2 regions of the Kitasatospora sp. NPDC058243 genome follow, and region 1 is predicted to be linked to the other one. Evidence: riboswitches for the same ligand, from Rfam matches in the RefSeq annotation. Region 1 holds a riboswitch; the other holds the start of a gene.
The links. A riboswitch is a leader RNA that binds a small molecule or an ion and turns the genes downstream of it on or off. The one in region 1 is predicted to bind thiamine pyrophosphate.

Region 1 (4,403 bases):
GTTGCGCAGCACGTCGAGCTTGGCGTAGACCGGCTTGCCGGTCTTGATCAGGGTGTCGGCGACCCACTTGGCCTGGTTGATCGGAATGGCGAAGCCGAGGCCGATGCTGCCGGCCCGGCCGTTGGCGGAGGCGTTGGACTGGATCGCCGAGTTGATGCCGATCACCGAGCCGCTGGAGTCGAGCAGCGGGCCGCCGGAGTTGCCGGGGTTGATCGAGGCGTCGGTCTGCAGGGCGTTCATGTAGGAGGACTGGCCGCCGGTCTCGTCGCCGGAGGCGACCGGGCGGTCCTTGGCGCTGACGATGCCGCTGGTGACGGTGGACTCCAGGCCGTACGGCGCACCGATCGCGACGGTGGCGTCACCGACGTTGACCTTGTCGGAGTCGGCCAGCGGAAGCGGGGCCAGCTTGCTCTTCGGCGGGTTGTCGATCTTGACCACGGCGACGTCGTAGCCCTCGGCGTGGCCCAGCACGGACGCGTTGTAGGACGTGCCGTCGGCGAACTTGACGGTCAGTTTGCCGCCGTTGAGGGTCGGCGCGACCACGTGGTTGTTGGTGAGGATGTGGCCCTCGGTGTCGAAGACGAAGCCGGTGCCGGTGCCCGACTCGCCGTTGCCCTGCGCCTTGATGGTGACGACGCTGGGCAGCGCCTTCTGCGCGATGCCGGCGATCGAGCCGGGGGCGGGCTCGTTCTTCTGGGTGTTGCTGGCCTGGACGGTGGTGCTGCGGTGGTCGTCGGCGCTGTTGGTGCGGTCGTTGCGGTCCGCGACGGTCACGCCGAGCGCCCCGCCGGCCACGCCGGCGACCAGCGCGACGGCTGCGATCAGGGCGACCAGGCCGCCGCGCTTCTTGCGCGGGCCGCCGGGGCCGCCGGGGTAGTCGGCCGGGTAGCCGAGCGGTCCGGCCGGGCCGCCCGGGTAGCCCGCGCCGCCGCCGGCGTCGTGGGCGGCGCCCCAGCCGCCGAGCGGCTGGCCGGCGCCGAACGGGTGGTGGCCGGGCGCGGGGTGCGCGGCGGGCGCGCCGGGTGCGGCCGGGGTGCCGTACGGGTCGTGCGGGCCGGCGGCGGGGACGCCGTGGGCCGGGGTGGCGTACGGGTTGGCACCCGGCGGCAGGGCCGGGCTCTCGGCGACGGGTGCGACAGGTGCGACGGGTACCGCCGGCGCGGCCGGGACCGGCGGGGCGGGCGGCAGGACGGGCGGCGGCGCGTCGATGTAGCCGGTGGCGGCGTCGACCGGGGCGGTCGGCGCGTCGGCGGCCGGCGCGGCCGGGGCCTGCGGGGCCGCCTCCGGCGCGGGGACCTTGGTGAAGGCCACGGTGGGCTGGTACCCGCCCTCGGCCGGAACACCATCGGTCGGCGCGGCCTCAGCCGGTGCGGCCTCCGCGGCCGGCGCGGCCGCGGGCTCGGGGACCCGGCCGAAGGCCAGTGTCGGCTGGTGCCCGCCCGAGGCGTGGCCGTCGGAAGCGGGAACAGCCGCCGCCTGGCCGCCCGAGGGCTGCTCCCCCTGCGGCCCGGTGGGCCCAACCTCGCGCTCGGTGCTCACGAACGACCTCCATAGCTGACAGAACCAAGGACCATAGTTTTTCGTACTGCCGATTCGATTGCCGTAAGGACCCCTCTGAATAACTCATAAGAATCCTTAGCCGCCGCCGACAGCCGGGCCGCCGACCAGGCTGTCCTGCGCCGACGGCCGAACCGGCGACCAGGCCGACGACCGGAGGCTCCCCCACCTCCGCCGGACGTCCCGCGATGCGGGCCGCACACCCCGTGGCCTTGGCGTTCACCCCCGGGCCGGTTAGCCTGTCGCTCACAACTGACACGCGGGAGCTTGGACCGACCAGGCTGAGAGTGCGCTGGTCGACCGTACGCCACGGGATCGTGGGCGGACCGTCGAGGGGGCGCAGACCGCCGGAACCTGTCCGGGTAATGCCGGCGTAGGGAGTATCGGCCATGTCGCCTGCTTCGCCATCCTCTTCTTCGGGCGCGCCCGCGTCCAAGGGTTTCCCCGAACCGTCCCCGACCGCTCACGACGGTGACAGCGGTGACAGCGGTCGCCCGGGCCCCACCGACACGGCGACCGCCGTCCTGGACCGCCCGGAGCGTGCCGAGGCACCGCTCGTACTGGACACCGAGCCGCCGCGCACGCTGCGCTTCCGGGACCACTTCGCGCTCTGGATGAACCTGGGCGTCAGCCTGATCGGCTTCTCCACCGCCGCGACCGTGCTCGGAGCCAAGGGCAGCGAGCTGTCGCTGGCCGCCGCGGTGACCGCGATCGTGGCCGGCACCGTGGTCGGCACCGCGATGCTCGGCGTGGCCGCGCTGATCGGGGCCCGTACCGGTGCGCCCGCGATGGCGAACCTGCGCGGGCTGTTCGGCACCCGGCTGTCGTACGTCCCGACGGTGCTGAACATCGTCCAGTGCGTCGGCTGGGGCGTGTTCGAGCTGCTCACGATCGCGGTGGGCGCGCAGACCGTCGCCCACACCGACGGCTACCGCTGGCTGTTCGTGCTCCTGGCGGGCGCGCTGACCACCGCGCTGACCATCTGGCCGCTGGGCTCGATCGCGGTGCTGCGCCGCTTCGTGGCCGGTGCGGTCGCCGTCGCGATGGTGTACTTCACCGTCCAGTTGGGCCGCCAGGGGGTGCCCGACCCGGGCGCCGGCAACTGGCACGGCTTCCTGGGCGCCACCGACGCGATGATCGCGGTGTCGATCTCCTTCGTCCCGCTGGCCGCCGACTACACCCGGCACTCGCGCACCGCGCGCTCGGCGTTCTGGGGCAGCTTCTCCGGCTACACGATCGCCCAGGTCTGGTGCTACGTGCTCGGCCTGATGGCCCTGCTGCAGTCCGACGGCGACCCGAACAGGATCTTCGACTCCTTCCTCGGCGTCTGGGCCGGCTGGCTGTTCCTGCTGGTGCTGGTGCTGCGCGAGACGGACCAGTCCTTCGCCAACGTGTACTCGACCGCGATGTCGGTGCAGAACCTGCTGCCGAAGGTGGACCGCCGGGTGCTGACCGGCGGGATCGGCCTGCTGATCACCGTGCTGGCCCTGCAGATCGACAAGTTCACCGACACCTACACCAACTTCCTCGGCCTGATCGGCTCGGTCTTCGTGCCGCTGCTGGCGGTGCTGGCGGTGGACTACTTCTTCGGCGCCGGCCGGTACGGCTGGAACCTCTCCGCCGACGCGCCCTCGCGCCGCCTGATGCTGCTGCCGTGGGTGCTGGGCTTCGCGGTCTACCAGTTCATCGCGCCGACCGCGGTGGCCGGCTGGTGGACGGACTTCTGGACCTCCGCCCAGGACGCCCTGGACTTCACCCCGCAGGAGTGGACGTCGGCCTCGCTGTTCGCCTTCCTGGTGCCGGCCCTGGTCACCTGGGCGCTCACCCCGCTGACCCGCAGGGCGGCGCGGAGCTGACCGACCGGCACCGAAGACGGCCCCGCGGATTGGGGCCGTCTTCGCCTGCGCGTCACTTCCGCCGCCTATCGTGGGGCCCGTGACCAGCACAGACCCGTCCTCGACGGCGGCGCGCACCACGCCGCCCGTCCAGGTGATCGCCCACCGCGGTTCCTCGCACGCCCTGCCCGAGCACACCCTGGCGGCGTACCGGCGCGCGCTCGACGAGGGCGCGGACGCGGTCGAGTGCGACGTCCGGCTGACCGCCGACGGCGAGCTGGTCTGCGTGCACGACCGCCGGATCGGCCGGGTCTCCAACGGCCAGGGCACCGTCTCGGCGATGACGCTGGCCGAGCTGGAGGCGTACGACTTCGGCGCCTGGAAGACCGGCCGCCCCAGCACCGACCCCGAACTGCGCGGCGTGCTGCGGCTGGAGCGGCTGCTGGAGCTGGTGGTGGACTGCGGCCGCCCGGTGGACCTGGCGATCGAGACCAAGCACCCGGTGCGCTACCGCGGCCGGGTGGAGGCCGAGCTGCTGCGGACGCTCGAACGCTTCAAGATCGGCGCGAGCCGGGAGGGCGAGCGCCCAGCGGCCCGGATCATGAGCTTCTCCTCGGTGGGGCTGGACCGGGTGGCGGCCTCGGCGCCGGAGTACCGGCGGGTGTTCCTGTTCGAACGGACCCTGCCGCTGCTCGGCCGGCTGCGCCCGGGCTCCCCGCTGCCGGGCGGGGCGCGGATCGCCGGGCCGGGCATCGACCTGGTGCGGGCCCGCCCGCAGCTGGTGACGCGGCTGCGCGAGCTGGGGCACGAGGTGCACGTGTGGACCGTGGACGAACCGGCCGACGTGGAACTGTGTCTGGAGCTCGGGGTGTCCGCGATCATCACCAACCGGCCCGCCGAGGTCCTGGCGCAGCTCGGGCGGTGATCCGCCGTCGGGCGGCGGGCCGCCCGCAAATCCACCCGCAAAGCCCGGACACAACCTGATCGTTCTGGTCGGCAGTCAAACCTTCC
Region 2 (4,403 bases), on a different contig from region 1:
TCGATCGGGTCCGGCAGGAGGGTTCGCTCGTCGGCGATCACCTCCAGCTTCACCCAGTCGGTGCCGAGCGCCTCGCGGGCCAGCCGGGCGGTCAGCACGGCCTCCCCGGCGGTGAAGCAGCCCGCCGTGTTGGGCAGCACCCGGATGCCGTTGCGGGTCAGCACGTCCAGGACGGAGCCCTGGGTGCCGGCGTCGACCCGGCGCATCGCCACGGTGGTCAGCTCGGTGCCGGAGGCCAGCAGTGCCCGTTCGAGGATCTCCAGGCTGGGTGCGCCGCCGGTGCCCATGATCAGCCGGGAGCCGAAGGACGCCCCGGCGATGGTCAGCAGGTCGTCGGCCATGTCAGCCTCCCTGGACGGCGGTGAGGATCTCTATCCGGTCGCCCGCCGACAGTTCCGTGGCCGGCCACGAACTGCGCGGCACCACGGCTTCGTTGAGGGCGGCGGCGACGCCGCTGTGGGCGGCGCTGAGGGTGGCCACGACCTCTGCGAGGGTGGTCGTGGTGGACACCCGGCGGGGCTCGCCGTTGACGGTCAGCGCGATCTCGGCCGGTGCGGTCCGGGCCGGGGTGGTCTGGGTCGGCGTGGTCTGGGCCGGCGTGGTCTGGGGTGGTGCGATCTCGGTCATGCGGAGGCCTTCGTGGTGGAGCGGTCGGGGGAGAACCGGGTGGGTGTGAACGGCTGTGCGAGCTCGGGGAGTTCGCCGGTCGCCAGGTACTCGGCGAGCAGGTCGGCGGTCACCGGGGTGAGCAGCACGCCGTTGCGGTAGTGGCCGGTGGCGGCGACCAGCCCTGGCAGCGCGGTCGGGCCCAGCAGCGGGGCGTTGTCCGGCGATCCGGGCCGCAGCCCGGCCGAGGTCTCCAGCAGCGGGAGTTCGGTGATGCCCGGCACCAACTCGTGGGCGTCGCGCAGCAGTTCGTACACCCCGCCGGCGGTGACGGTGGTGTCGTAGCCCTGCTCCTCGGTGGTCGCGCCGATCACCAGCTCGCCGTTCTCCCGGGGCACCAGGTACAGGTGCTGTCCGCGCACCACCGCGCGGACGTTGCGGGACAGGAACGGCCGGTACGCCTCGGGGATCCGCAGCCGCAGGATCTGCCCCTTCACCGGGCGGACGGCCGGCAGCACGCCCTCCGGCAGTCCGGGCAGCCGGTGGCTGTGCGGGCCGGCCGCGAGCACCACCTGGTCGGCCCTCCGGGTCTCGCCGGTGCCGAGCCGGGCGCCGACCGCGCGGCCGCCCTCGACCAGCAGCCCGACGGCCTCGGCACGGTGGACCACGACCCCGGCGAGCTCGCAGGCGGCCACCAGGGCGGTCAGCAGCCGGCGGGGATCCACCTGGTGGTCGTCCGCGACGTGCAGGCCGCCGCGCACGCCGGGGGCGAGCATCGGCTCCAGCCTGCGGGCCTCCCGGCCGGTCAGCCAGGCCGAGTCCAGGCCGAGCCGCTGGTGGAAGGCGTGCAGCTCGCGCAGTTCCTCGCGGTCGTCGGAGTCCAGCGCGACGGCGATCGTGCCGCACCGGCGGTACCCGGTGTCCAGGCCGCCGCTCGCCTCGGTGAGCTCGGCGGCGAAGTCCCCGTACCGCTGGTTGGAGGCCATGCCGAGGCGCAGCAGAGGTTCCTCCCCGTACTGCAGCTCGGTGACCGGGGCGAGCATCCCGGCCGCGACCCCGGCCGCCCCGCCGCCGGGGGAGGGGTCGACCACGACGATGTTCCGCAACCCGCGCTGCGCGGCGCGCCAGGCGACGGCGAGGCCGATGATGCCCCCGCCGATCACCAGCACGTCGGCGTAGGTTTCCTCGGGCAAGCGTGACAAGGCTGCTCTTCTCCCTTCGCCGGAATGACCCGGATCAGGTTCGGACGGTCGCGGGCCGTGCCAGCCCGCCTCTCAGCCCGGTACGCCGGGCTCCCGTGATGGTGCCCCCACCATAACGCCGGGGGCGGGCCCGGCCGAAGGCCCGTACGCGGGGTGGACGGGCCGGTGGCCCCGGCAGGGCGCTGAGTACAGTGACGGGCGTGGCAGAGCTGAACGCAACGGATCGGGTGGTCGTCGTCGGGGCCGGGCTGGCCGGGGCGCAGTGCGCCCTGAAGCTGCGGCAGGGCGGCTGGCGGGGGCGGATCACGCTGGTCGGGGAGGAGCCGCACGCGCCGTACGACCGGCCGCCGCTCTCCAAGGACGTGCTGCTCGGCAAGGCCGACGCCACCACCCTGGACATCGACTACCCGCACCTGGGCATCGAACTGCTCACCGGCCGCCGCGCCACCGGCCTCACCCCCGGCGTGCTGCACACCGACGCCGGCGACCTCCCGTACGACGCCCTGGTGATCGCCACCGGCGCCACCCCGCGCGCCCTGCCCGGCGCCGAGCGCGCGCACCTGCTGCACACCCTGGACGACGCGCTGGCGCTGCGCGCCCTGCTGCGGCCCGGCCTGCGGCTGGTGCTGGTCGGCGCGGGCTGGATCGGCGCCGAGGTGTCCACCGCCGCCCGCGCGGCCGGCTGCGAGGTGACGGTGGTCGAGGCGGGCCCGGCGCCCGTCCCCGGCGCGCTGCCGGCCGAGGTCGGTTCGGCGATGGCCGCCTGGTACGCCGAGGCCGGTGTCGACCTGCGCTGCGGGGTCGGCGTGGCCGCCGTCGAGGAGGGCGCGGTGCTGCTCGCGGACGGCTCGCACCTGCCCGCCGACGAGGTCGTGGTCGGCGTCGGCGCCCGGCCCGCGACGGGCTGGCTGGCCGGTTCCGGCGTCGAGCTGGACGGCACCGGCGCCGTCCTGGTGGACGGGCGGCTGCGCACCGGCCTGCCCGGCGTCTTCGCGGCCGGGGACTGCGTCAGCTACCCGTCCGCCCGCTCCGGCGCCCGGCTGGCCGTCCAGCACTGGGACCACGCGTTGCAGTCCGGCGAGGCCGCGGCGGCCGCCGTCCTCGGCGCGGACGCGCCGCCGTACGACCCGGTGCCGTACTTCTGGTCGGAGCAGTTCGGCCGGATGGTCCAGTACGCCGGGCGGCACGCCGAGGGCGACGAACTGCTGTGGCGCGGCGGCCCGCAGGACGCCTCCTGGACGGTGCTCTGGCTGCGCGACGGGGTGCCGAGCGCGCTGCTGGCCGTCGACCGGCCGCGCGATCTGACCCAGGGCCGCCGGCTGATCGAGCGCGGCACCGCGCTGGACCGGGCCCGCGCGGCGGACCCCTCGGTGCCGCTGAAGTCGGCGGTCGCGGGGTAGCGGCTGGTGCGCGGGGGGCTGTGGAGGTGGCAGTCTGGTGGCGTGAGTGAGATTGAAAGCAAGATTGAAGCCCTGGTTTCCGAGTGGATGTACCTGCCCGACATCTCGGAGCAGTGGGGGGTGCGCGTCACCGAGGTGCGCGACCTGGTCCGCACCGGCGGGCTGATCGCCGTCCGGCGGGGCCCCAACAAGTCGCTGCAGGTCCCTGCGGCGTTCATCGACGGCCAGGGGCTGGTCAAGCACCTGTCCGGCACCCTGACCGTGCTGCGCGACTGCGGGTACAACGACGTGGAGATCCTGGAGTGGCTCTTCACCGAGGACCCGTCGCTGCCCGGCAGCCCGATCCAGGCGCTGCAGGAGAACCGCGGCACCGAGGTCAAGCGGCGCGCCCAGGCGATGCTGATCTGATGGCGGCGGACACGCCGCGCCGGCGGCTGGCCGACGCCCGGCTGTACCTGTGCACCGACGCCCGCCGGGAGCAGGGCGACCTCGCCCAGTTCCTGGACGCGGCGCTGGCGGGCGGGGTGGACATCGTCCAGCTCCGGGACAAGGGCCTGGAGGCCAAGCAGGAACTGGAGGCCCTGGAGGTCTTCGCGGACGCCTGCCGCCGCCACGGCAAGCTGCTGGCCGTCAACGACCGCGCCGACGTCGCGCACGCGGCCCGGCCGGACGTGCTGCACCTCGGACAGGACGACCTGCCGGTGCCGGCCGCCCGGGCGATCCTCGGCGACGAGGTGCTGATCGGCCGGTCCTGCCACGCCGAGTCCGAGGTGGACGCGGCGGTCGCCGAGCCCGGCGTGGACTACTTCTGCACCGGCCCGGTCTGGCCGACCCCGACCAAGCCGGGCCGCCCGGCGCCGGGCCTCGGCCTGGTCTCGTACGCGGCGAAGCAGAGCACCGACCGGCCGTGGTTCGCCATCGGCGGCATCGACCTCGGCAACCTCGACGAGGTGCTGGCCGCCGGCGCCCGCCGGGTCGTCGTGGTCCGCGCCATCACGGCCGCGGACGACCCGCAGGCCGCCGCCGCCGAGCTCGCCCGGCGGGTGCGCTCGGCCTGACGGCCCCGGGGGCCGCCACCGTTCTCCGTACCTGCGGATCCTCTTGCGTGCGGATCTCAGTACTTGCGGACGGTGGCGGCCTCGGCCAGGGCCAGCAGCACCGTGCGGGCCTGCTCGTCGGCCAGCGGCGCCGCCTC

Region 2: another riboswitch for thiamine pyrophosphate. It lies ahead of thiO (glycine oxidase ThiO); the one in region 1 lies ahead of ACFVX9_RS35505 (purine-cytosine permease family protein).

The regions. Positions count from the first base shown of each region.
Region 1 covers NZ_JBHVWW010000084.1:10,060-14,462, forward strand. Annotated here, with positions in the region: gene ACFVX9_RS35500 (S1C family serine protease) at 1-1,539, opposite strand, end outside; TPP riboswitch at 1,807-1,954, shown strand; gene ACFVX9_RS35505 (purine-cytosine permease family protein) at 1,947-3,413, shown strand; gene ACFVX9_RS35510 (glycerophosphodiester phosphodiesterase family protein) at 3,493-4,317, shown strand.
Region 2 covers NZ_JBHVWW010000009.1:58,367-62,769, reverse strand. Annotated here, with positions in the region: gene ACFVX9_RS09145 (thiazole synthase) at 1-341, opposite strand, end outside; gene thiS (sulfur carrier protein ThiS) at 343-627, opposite strand; gene thiO (glycine oxidase ThiO) at 624-1,799, opposite strand; TPP riboswitch at 1,803-1,915, opposite strand; gene ACFVX9_RS09130 (NAD(P)/FAD-dependent oxidoreductase) at 2,000-3,208, shown strand; gene ACFVX9_RS09125 (Rv2175c family DNA-binding protein) at 3,251-3,616, shown strand; gene thiE (thiamine phosphate synthase) at 3,616-4,266, shown strand; gene ACFVX9_RS09115 (polyprenyl synthetase family protein) at 4,323-4,403, opposite strand, start outside.